One region of the Mesorhizobium sp. BR1-1-3 genome, then DNA from elsewhere that is predicted to be linked to it. Evidence: riboswitches for the same ligand, from Rfam matches in the RefSeq annotation. Region 1 holds a riboswitch; the other holds the start of a gene.
What was found. Region 1 has a riboswitch for cobalamin ahead of LB559_RS20590 (DUF1636 family protein). Riboswitches for the same ligand answer to the same signal wherever they lie in the genome.
Positions count from the first base shown of each region.

Region 2: it holds a riboswitch for cobalamin, as region 1 does, so the genes downstream of both, bluB (5,6-dimethylbenzimidazole synthase) here and LB559_RS20590 (DUF1636 family protein) in region 1, are expected to answer to the same signal.

Region 1 is NZ_JAIUIC010000009.1:110,345-115,518, reverse strand. Features, by position in the region: gene cobW (cobalamin biosynthesis protein CobW) at 1-929, opposite strand, end outside; gene LB559_RS20590 (DUF1636 family protein) at 932-1,360, opposite strand; cobalamin riboswitch at 1,399-1,603, opposite strand; gene LB559_RS20585 (winged helix-turn-helix domain-containing protein) at 1,634-2,833, opposite strand; gene LB559_RS20580 (NADH-quinone oxidoreductase subunit A) at 3,165-3,530, shown strand; gene LB559_RS20575 (NuoB/complex I 20 kDa subunit family protein) at 3,521-4,102, shown strand; gene LB559_RS20570 (NADH-quinone oxidoreductase subunit C) at 4,107-4,709, shown strand; gene LB559_RS20565 (NADH-quinone oxidoreductase subunit D) at 4,710-5,174, shown strand, end outside.
Region 2 is NZ_JAIUIC010000004.1:213,055-218,228, reverse strand. Features, by position in the region: gene LB559_RS11215 (pirin family protein) at 1-861, opposite strand, end outside; gene LB559_RS11210 (DUF2277 domain-containing protein) at 901-1,167, opposite strand; gene LB559_RS11205 (exodeoxyribonuclease VII small subunit) at 1,278-1,529, opposite strand; gene LB559_RS11200 (histone deacetylase family protein) at 1,533-2,459, opposite strand; cobalamin riboswitch at 2,581-2,761, shown strand; partial or broken gene bluB (5,6-dimethylbenzimidazole synthase) at 2,764-3,489, shown strand; gene LB559_RS11190 (hypothetical protein) at 3,612-4,595, opposite strand; gene LB559_RS11185 (TetR/AcrR family transcriptional regulator) at 4,885-5,174, opposite strand, start outside.

The DNA of each region.
Region 1 (5,174 bases):
TGATTGACGCGCGGCCCGACGGCCTGCAGCAAGAGCCGCATCGGCTTGCCGCCGACCTCGACGAAGCCTTTTACGCGCAGCACGTTCTCTTCTTCGGCGACCGTGGCGACACGCTTTGCCAGCTCGTCCGGATTGGCGATCGAGGCAATGTCGACGATGAACGTGTCGAAGTCGTCATGCTCGTGGTCGAATGCGCCGTCATGATGGGACTTGCGGTTTTCGATGTCGTCCTCGACGGCGAGACCGAGCCCGAGCAGCACCGAGGGATCGACCTTGCCATGCGAGGTCGGCACAATCTTCACCGCGCGGGCGGAGTGTTCGCCAATGATGGCATTGGCGCGGGCGGTGCCGGCGGCGTCCATCAGGTCGCTCTTCGACAGGATGATCAGGTCGGCGCAGGCGATCTGGTCCTCGAACAGTTCTTCCACCGGATCGTCGTGGTCGAGCGTCTCGTCCCCGGCGCGCTGCGCCTGGAGGGCCTCCATGTCGTTGGCGACGCGGCCTTCGGCCAATGCCGGTCCGTCGACCACGGCGATGACGCCATCGACGGTCACCCGGCTTTTCACGCTCGGCCACTGAAAGGCCTGGACCAGCGGCTTGGGCAGTGCCAGGCCCGAGGTTTCGATCAGGATATGGTCGACCTTCGGCGTCAGCGACAGGATTTGGTCGAGCGCCGGGACGAAATCATCGGCGACAGTGCAGCAGATACAGCCATTGGCCAGTTCTACGATGTTTTCCTCGGGGCAGGTGTCGATACCGCATCCCTTGAGGATCTCGCCATCGATGCCGATGTCGCCGAATTCGTTGACGATGATGGCGATGCGCTTGCCGCCGGCGTTTTCCAGGAGATGGCGGACCAGCGTCGTCTTGCCGGCGCCGAGGAAGCCGGTGACGACGGTGCAGGGAACGCGGGATACGGAAGTGGTCATGGTCAATCCTTCAGCATGTCGATGGGTGGAATGCGGGCCACGAGGCCGCGCTTGAGGCTATCGGGGCGGCCACGCCACGGGATCAGGCCATCTTTCGAGGTGGCGAAGAGCTTTGCGCCTGTCACGAGGTCGGCGCCGCTGGTCGCGGTCAGGTCGCCGAAGACATAGCTCCAGCAGCCGTCGCGCAGGATCGCGGCGCTGAGGCGCCGCTTGCAATTGCCAAGGCATTCGACGCTGCGGATGCGGATATCGTCGCCAGCGGCGGCGCGGCGCGTGTCGTCCGTCAGCAACTCGCCGGCGCGGGGATGAGCGTCGGAGCCGGTCTCATTGCGGCAGGAGCCGCAGACGATGATGGTGACGCCGGCCAAGGCATCATCATGGCCGGACGAAATATCCGCTGTGCCAGCCGAAAAACTGCTGTCGTGGTCCAAAGATCGGGCTCCTTGCCCGGAAACCCGCCGGGCGATCGGATTCTACAGTCGCAGACGGCAGGTCTCCTGGCTCGCGAGTCATCGCCTTGGGTAGCCGCCTTCCCGGGAATTCCCAGTGGTTTTCGGCCTTGGCTCTTCGCTTACAGTTGCGGGGACAGCCGCGGATTTGGGATTTTGCCCGGCACCGCATTCCCTCTTAGCCCTTGCCGTTGCGGGCAAGGGACCATCTGGAACCGGATTTAGGCTTTTGCGGGCGGCGGTGTCAACGCGAGCTTACGACACGGCTATGTCGGCCAGCGCCGCGCCCAAATCGCCGGCAGGCGTCACTTCGATGCGTTCGAGCCCGAGCCAACCTTGCATCTGCTTCAATTCCTCGAACAGCTCCGCAGCGGTTTCAGGCGGCGCACCGGGCTCGGCATAGGCCGCATGGACCCGCAGTATGCTGGCCGGGCGATCGGCCTTGAGGTCGACGCGCGCCACGATCCGGTCGCCGAGCAGGAACGGCAGGACATAATAGCCATACTGCCGCTTGTCGGCCGGTGTGTAGATCTCGATGCGGTAGTGGAAATCGAACAGCCGCTCGGTGCGCGAGCGCTCGAAGACGACCGGATCGAAGGGTGCCAGCAAGGCGCGGGCCCCGACTTTGCGCGGCAGACGGGCGTCCCGGTGAAGATACGCCGGCTTGTCCCAGCCTTCGACACGCACCGGCAGCAACTCGCCCGTTTGAACCAGTTCCTCCAACCGGCCTTTCATATCGGCCGGCGACAGGCGGAAATAGTCGCGCAAATCGCCTGAAGTCGCCACGCCGTGGGCGCGGGCGGAAATGCGCAGCAATTCGCGGTGCGCGTCCTCAGGCGTCGGCACCGGCAGATCGAGGATCGCCTGCGGCAGCACGCGCTCGGGCAGGTCATAGAAGCGCTCGAAACCGCGGCGGTGCGCCGTGGTGATGCGGCCGGCCCAGAACAGCCATTCGAAGGCGTGTTTGGCATGGCTCCAGCCCCACCAGCCGCCCGAACCTTTCTGGCCCTCCAGCGCGGAAGCGGCGATCGGGCCGCGCTCGGCGACCTCGCGGTAGATCTCTTCGATGTAGGCGGCGTGCTCGCGGCCCCATTTGGCGAGACCCAGATACATTTCCTCGCCCCGCTCGGCGCGCTGCATGCGCCAGCGCATCAGCGGGTATGTCTCGACCGGCAGGAAGGAGGCCTCGTGCGCCCAATATTCGAAAACCATGCGCTTGCGCGTCACGGCCGCGTTGTCGAGCAGCGAGAACGGGTAGGGGCCAAGGCGCGAATAGAGCGGCATATAATGAGCGCGCACCACCGCGCTGACGGAATCGATCTGCAACAGGCCGGTGCGGGAGAGGGTGCGGGCAAAATGCCGGCGGTCGGGCGTGCCGGTCGGGCGAGGATCGAGGAACCCCTGGGCGGCAAGGGCGATGCGCCGGGCCATCGGGAGCGAGATCTTTTCCTTCATGCAGGTATCACTTTGACGTGTTTTGACCGAGGGTCGAATGGCTGATTCCAACCCATGCTAGCAGGGTTTTGGCGGCATCCATGTCAGGAGAGAAAAGTGGAGTAAAAAGCGAAGGAAATCAAACAGGAGCGGATCGGACCAGTTTGCCGCGATATGCCGTCCAGGTCGATGTTTTGAACAAGGTTTGACTTGCTTCGCTGGAAGTGCTGCGCTAACCCTCGCCGCGTTGCAGCATAGGCCCTTAAAACGGTTCAGCGGTTAAACTGTCACGCTTCCGCATTAGGGTCCGGTGCTGTAATCAACGTGGATTGGCGCCAACGGAAAGCCGAGCATGAACGCACTCTTGAGCTCATACCTGCCCATCGTCCTGTTCATAGGCGTGGCGCTGGTTGTCGGCCTGGCGCTGCTGGCCGCGCCCTTCCTGGTGGCCTACCGCAATCCCGATCCCGAAAAGCTTTCCGCCTACGAGTGCGGTTTCAACTCGTTCGACGACGCCCGCATGAGGTTCGACATCCGTTTCTACCTGGTGTCGATCCTGTTCATCATCTTCGACCTGGAAGTAGCCTTCCTGTTTCCGTGGGCGGTGTCGTTTTCGAAGATCGGCATGCTCGGTTTCTGGTCGATGATGGTTTTTTTGGCGGTGCTGACCATCGGCTTTGCCTATGAATGGAAAAAAGGAGCGCTGGAATGGGATTGAACGACAGTTCAGGCACCCTCGTCGCGCCGAAGCCCAAGGGCATCATCGATCCCAACACCGGCAGGCCGGTGGGGGAGGACGATCCCTTCTTCCTCGAGATCAACAACGAGTTGGCCGACAAGGGCTTTCTGGTCACTTCGACCGAGGCGCTCATCACCTGGGCGCGCAGCGGGTCGCTGATGTTCATGACGTTCGGCCTCGCCTGCTGCGCGGTCGAGATGATCCACACCTCGATGCCGCGCTATGATTCGGAGCGGTTCGGCGTCGCGCCACGCGCGTCTCCGCGCCAGTCCGACATCATGATCGTCGCCGGCACGCTGACCAACAAGATGGCGCCGGCGCTGCGCAAGGTCTACGACCAGATGCCGGAGCCGCGCTACGTCATCTCGATGGGCTCCTGCGCCAATGGCGGCGGCTATTACCACTATTCCTATTCGGTGGTGCGCGGCTGCGACCGCATCGTGCCGGTCGACATCTATGTGCCCGGCTGTCCGCCGAGCGCCGAAGCGCTGCTCTACGGCATTCTTCTCTTGCAGAAGAAGATCCGCCGCACCGGCACGATCGAACGGTAAATCCATGACCGCATCCCTGAGCGAACTGTCGACCTATCTCGGCGAGAAGCTGATCGGCCGCGTGAACGAGGCTGATATCGCCTATGGCGAACTCACCATCCATGTCGAGCCGCGCGATCTGGTCGAGGTGATGACCTTCCTGCGCGACGATGCGCGCTGCCAGTTCATCTCGATCATCGATGTCTGCGGCGCCGACTATCCGTCGCGGGCCAAGCGTTTCGACGTCGTCTATCACCTGTTGTCGCCGAAGCAGAATGTGCGCGTCCGCGTCAAGGTGCAGGCCGACGAGGAAACCATGGTGCCGTCGATCACCGGCGTCTATCCCGGCGCCGACTGGTTCGAGCGCGAGACCTACGATCTCTACGGCGTTTTGTTCTCCGGCCATCCCGACCTGCGCCGCCTGCTGACCGACTATGGCTTCGAAGGCCATCCCTTGCGCAAGGATTTCCCGCTGACCGGCTTCGTCGAGGTGCGCTACGACGACGAGGCCAAGCGCGTTATCTATGAGCCGGTCGAGCTCAAGCAGGAATTCCGCAATTTCGATTTTCTGTCCCCGTGGGAAGGTACGGATTACGTGCTGCCGGGTGACGAGAAGGCAAAGCAGTAAATGGCTGAAACCTCCGTCCGCAACTTCAACATCAATTTCGGCCCGCAACACCCCGCGGCGCACGGCGTTTTGCGCCTTGTGCTGGAGCTGGACGGCGAAGTCGTCGATCGCGTCGATCCGCATATCGGACTGCTGCATCGCGGTACCGAAAAGCTGATCGAAGCCAAAACCTATCTGCAGGCGGTACCCTATCTCGACCGGCTCGACTATTGCGCGCCGATGAACCAGGAACATGCCTTTGCGCTGGCCGCCGAGCGTCTGCTCGGCATCGAGGTGCCGAAGCGTGGCCAGGTGATCCGCGTTCTCTACAGCGAGATCGGCCGCATCATGTCGCACATCCTCAATGTGACGACGCAGGCGATGGACGTCGGTGCGCTGACGCCGCCGCTGTGGGGCTTCGTCGAACGCGAAAAGCTGATGGTGTTCTATGAGCGCGCCTCCGGTTCGCGCATGCATGCCGCTTAT
Region 2 (5,174 bases), on a different contig from region 1:
TGTCTTCCATTCCTCTTTCGCCTGTTCGATACGCTCTTTCGACGACGAGACGAAATTCCACCAGATGTAACGCTTCGAACCAAGAGAGGCGCCGCCGAACAGCATGAAATGCGCCCCGGTCTGCGACGACACGACGATCTCGTCACCGGGACGGAAGACCAGCAGCCGTTCGGCTGGGAACACATCGCCCGAAATCGAGACCTCGCCTTCCAGCGTGTAAATGGCGCGCTCTTCCGCATCGGCAGGGATTTTCACGCTGGCGCCGGGCGCCAGGCGCAGGTCGGCGTAGAGCGTCTCCGAATCGGCCCTGACCGGGGACCGTAATCCTTGGAAATCGCCGATGATGAGGCGCCCGTTGACGCCTTCGGCATCAATCTCGGGAAGCCTGAGCGCTCCTGTGTTCTCGAACACAGGAGCCACCTCTTCCTTGTCGTCCGGCAGCGCCAGCCATGTCTGCAGGCCGGATACCGACATCGGCGCGCCACGCAGTTCCTCCGGCGTACGCTCCGAATGGACGATGCCGCGGCCGGCGGTCATCAAATTCACGTCGCCGGGCTGAATGACCATTTCGGTGCCGAGGGAGTCGCGGTGCCGGATCTTGCCGTCGAACAGATAGGTGACCGTCGACAGTCCGATATGCGGATGCGGACGGACGTCCAGCGCCTGGCCGGCCCGCAGGATCGCGGGACCCATGCGGTCGAAGAAGATGAACGGACCGACCAACCGCCTTTTTGCCGTTGGCAGGGCACGGCGCACCTGAAAACCACCGATGTCCTTGGCGTTCGGAATGACCATCAATTCGATCTGATCGCTGGCGAACGCATCGCCCACCTCAGGGTCTTTCCCGGGGAAGAAGCTCATGGACTCTCCTTGTCGGTGGTCGAAGGCCGCCTGGCCGCATCAGGCAAAGCGGATGGCCGCCTTTGCCCGCAGCTTGGCCGCCACCTCTTCGCGATTGCGCGGATGCTGATGGGTTTCCAGGGAATCGAGCAGTTCGCGCGCCGAGGCCGCGATGGCGTCGACGGCATGATCGAAGGCGTGCTGGTTCTGCTTCGAGGGTCGCGTCGTTCCGCTCAGCTTGCGGACGAACTGAAGGGCCGCGTCGCGCACCTCGTCATTGGTTGCCGGCGGATCAAAATTGAACAGGGTCTTGATGTTTCTGCACATCGCTTCCGTATCTCCTCTTGTCCTTGAGCTGTTTCAATCGCAACGAGTTATAGCCTCGGTCATGATCATGTCCAAAAACCGGTGAGGCGAGGCCATCGTTCGGACCGGCCTCAATCCGCGTCGAGCGGCTCCGTTCCAACCGGCTTGCCGTCGCGCGACAGCCTGATCTTCTCGACCTTGTCCTCGGCGGCCTTCAGCAGCCGGTCGCAATGCGCCTTCAGCGCCTCGCCACGTTCATAGATCCTGATCGACTGGTCGAGCGGCACGTCGCCACGCTCCAGATCATCGACGATCTTCTCCAGCGCATCGAGTGCCTGCTCGAAGCTCATCGCCTTGACGTCTTCGTTGGTCTCACCAGCCATCGTTCATCCTTTCATCAGTCGCCCGACATGGGCGGCGACCGAAAATGCCAATCCCTGCAGATCGTAGCCGCCCTCGAGCAGGCTGACGAGCCGGTTGCCGCTGTGGCGTGCCGCGCGCTGCATCAGCTGGCCGGTCGCCCAATCGAAATCATCCTCGGTCAGATTGATCTCGGCCAGCGGATCGCGGTGGTGCGCGTCGAACCCGGCCGAAATGATGATCAGGTCGGGCGCGAAATTGTCGAGCGCGGGCAGGACGCGCGACAGGAAGGCATCGCGAAACACTTCGCTGCCGGTCTGCGGCGCCAGCGGTGCGTTGACGATGTTGCCGGCGCCCGTTTCGGTCTTCGCTCCGGTGCCGGGATAAAGCGGCATCTGGTGTGTCGAGCAATAGAGCACCGAGGGATCGTCCCAGAAAATATCCTGCGTGCCATTGCCGTGATGCACGTCCCAGTCGACGATGGCAACGCGCTCGACACCGTGTTTCTTCTGCGCATAACGCGCCGCGATCGCCGCCGTGTTGAACAGGCAGAAGCCCATGGCCGTGGTCTTTTCGGCATGATGGCCGGGCGGCCGGGCGGCGACGAAGACGTTGTCGGCGCGGCCCGAAAAGACATCATCGACGGCGGCGTTGGCGGCGCCGATCGCGGTGATCGCCGCTTGCCAGCTCTTCGGACTGGCAGTGGTGTCGGCATCGATGCGGGCAATCCCCTCGTCGGGGATGGCGGCGCGCACGCGGGCGACGAAATCGGCGGGATGCGCGTAGAGGATGGTGGCCTCGTCGCCTTCCGGCGCCTGGATACGATCGAGCGCGGCAAAGGCTTCCTCATCGAGCACGCGCTCGATGGCGCGCAGGCGGTCGGGCCGCTCGGGATGTCCGGGCGGCGTGAGATGCTCGAGGAAGATCGGATGCGTGTAGAGACGGGTGGTCATCGTCCTAATCTAGTGACCCGGATCGACAAAGGCCATGCACGGGCGGCCGATGACTGGGGAAAATCGCGCCTGCGTCCATTCGCGTCGCCGCGGGCATTGGCCTCGCCGGCGCTTCGGCGTAAGGTTCTTGGTACTGCCTGGTGCCCGCCGCAAGCGGGAGAATCGGGAACACGGTTGAATTCCGTGGCGTGCCCAACGCTGTGAGGGGGACCGCGCCGGTAAATGCCACTGTCGATGACGGGAAGGCACCGGACGCGGGTTGATCCCAAGCCAGAAGACCGGCCTGGCAGGCATCGTCATCCGCATGGTCGGGCGGGTGGCATCAGAGCGACGTGCGTCCATTTGGACGCACAAAGTACGCTCTGACCGTTTTGAATCTGCAATCGCAAGGGGACAAGCGATGCCGGAACAGATGACCGCTGCCATTGACGATGGATTCGACCAGAATGCGCGCGATGCGGTCTATCGCGCCATGTTCACGCGGCGCGACGTGCGCAGCCATTTCCTGCCCACCGCGATCGATGACGACGTGCTGGCGCGGCTGCTGCTTGCCGCCCATCATGCGCCATCGGTAGGCTTCATGCAGCCATGGAATTTCATTGTCATTCGTGACATCGAGCGACGCGAAAGGGTGCGCGACCTGTTCCTGGCCGCGCGCGAGCAGGAACTGCCGGCGATCGAGGCGGAAAAACAGGCGCTGTACCGCAAGCTCAAGCTGGAAGGCATCTGCGAGAGCGCGCTCAACATCTGCATCACTTGCGACCGGCAGCGCTCGAAAGGTTCGCCGCTGGGACGCTGGCACAATCCGGAGATGGATCTCTACAGCACCGTCTGCGCGGTGCAGAATTTCTGGCTGGCCGCGCGTGCCGAGGGCGTTGGCGTCGGCTGGGTGAGCATCATCGAGGCTGAGGCGCTGAAGCGGCTGTTGGCCATTCCGGATCACGTAACGCCAATCGCCTATCTCTGCGTCGGCCGTGTTTCCGAGTTCGCTTCCAAACCGGACCTTGAAACGCATGGTTGGGGACGGCGGCTGCCGCTGCCGGAACTGATCATGAGCGAGACGTTTTCCGGGCAAGGCGAGACACAGCTCAAGTCCACCGTGGCGCGCCTCAACACCGTTTCTGCCTCACCAGACACCACCTGCCCGGCCGATCAGGGTGTGGCGCCGGCCGTACCCCAGCGCGAACCGCCGAAGGAGGCGAGCGCCTTGTCCTTGAGCTCCCTGAACTTCGACGACGCCTCGGCCAACCGGGCGTCCCAGGCCGGATCCGGCACCTGGCCCGCGATGGTCTTGAAATAGACCTGCATCAGGCAAGCGATGGCGAAAGGCTCGATGAAGGCCGCCTTGAACGCCCAGGCGAAGACGACGGCGAGCACGAAGGCCCAGCCGGCGAGCTGGCCGGGCATCAGGAACAGAATGGCGCCGGCAGGCGCCAGCATCATCAGAAAGATGACGAACGACACGCCCCACATGATGACCGCCAGCCAGACGGCGTTCTTGACCATGACCTTGCCGTTCTGGGCATAGAGCACGACGCCTTGGCGCGCCGTCTCGAAGGGTGAGGCTGAATTGATGCGGATGTTGTAGCCGAGGATGATCTCGTCGACATAGGTCAGCGACAGGCGGATCACCGTGTTGATGAAGGAGACCAGGCCGCTCAGGCCCGGTATCGGCAGGAAGGCGGCGATACCGCCGAGCAGGCCGGTGATGGCGCGGATGGCACCCTTGACGAGTTGGTCGACGACGAAAAGGATGTTGGCCTCGGCGAAACGCTGGGTCACAACATCCCTGGCGTAGGCGATCTGGTCCTGACCTGCGGGAATGTCGCGGCCGTCGATCAGATGAACTATGACGGCGATGTGGCCGGCCTTGACGATATAGAGGATGTATTCGCGGATCCAGTAGACCGCGATCGAGACGATGCCAAACCCGACCACGCCGCCCCACAGGGCAAAGGACATGGGCCCGTCGGGATCGGTGGAGATATGGCCGACGCCATAGCCGACCGAGGCACCGGTGCCGGTCGCCATGATGTAGGCCAGCGTGATGCCGAAATAGACGATCATACGAAAGAAGATGAACGGCCAGGTCCGCATCATGATGGACACCGACCGGCCGATCTCGAAATCCCACATGTGCCCCGAATCTCCGCCTCAGAGATGGTGGAAGAAGATGAACTCAACCCGGCGATTGTCAATTGCCGGCCCCTGACGCCGAAGCGCGACGAATTCGGGGCAACGGTTTTCTTTCGCAGCCTTTCGCCGGCGCGTTGTCTGACGGAGCATCAAACGAAAAACCCGCCTGTGCGGCGGGTCACCGGCGCAAATCAGCACCATGGACGAATATGTACCTTAGCTGAGGGCAGATGTCAAGAAAAAATTCCTATCGGGAACAGCTGCCGGCACGAAAGCTCCGGTGGGAACTTCAATTCGACTGCGGATCCGGCTTCTTGAGCAGGCCTTCGAGCAGTTGCTTGAACGCCGTCACCACCTTCTTGGACGTCGCTTCGGGGTCGTCCGAATTGGCGATCCGTTGCGCTGCCTGGCTGCTCGCTCCGTTGATCAGTCGCGAGGCCGTCTCGGGGTCGAGGCTGGAGACAACGACCCCCTCCTCCTGCAGCGCGGTCAGATGATCGGTCATTGACACGATGCACGCACTGGCATTCGGCCATTGCGCTGGATCCCCCAGCACGGCCGGGCCATCCCGGAACATGA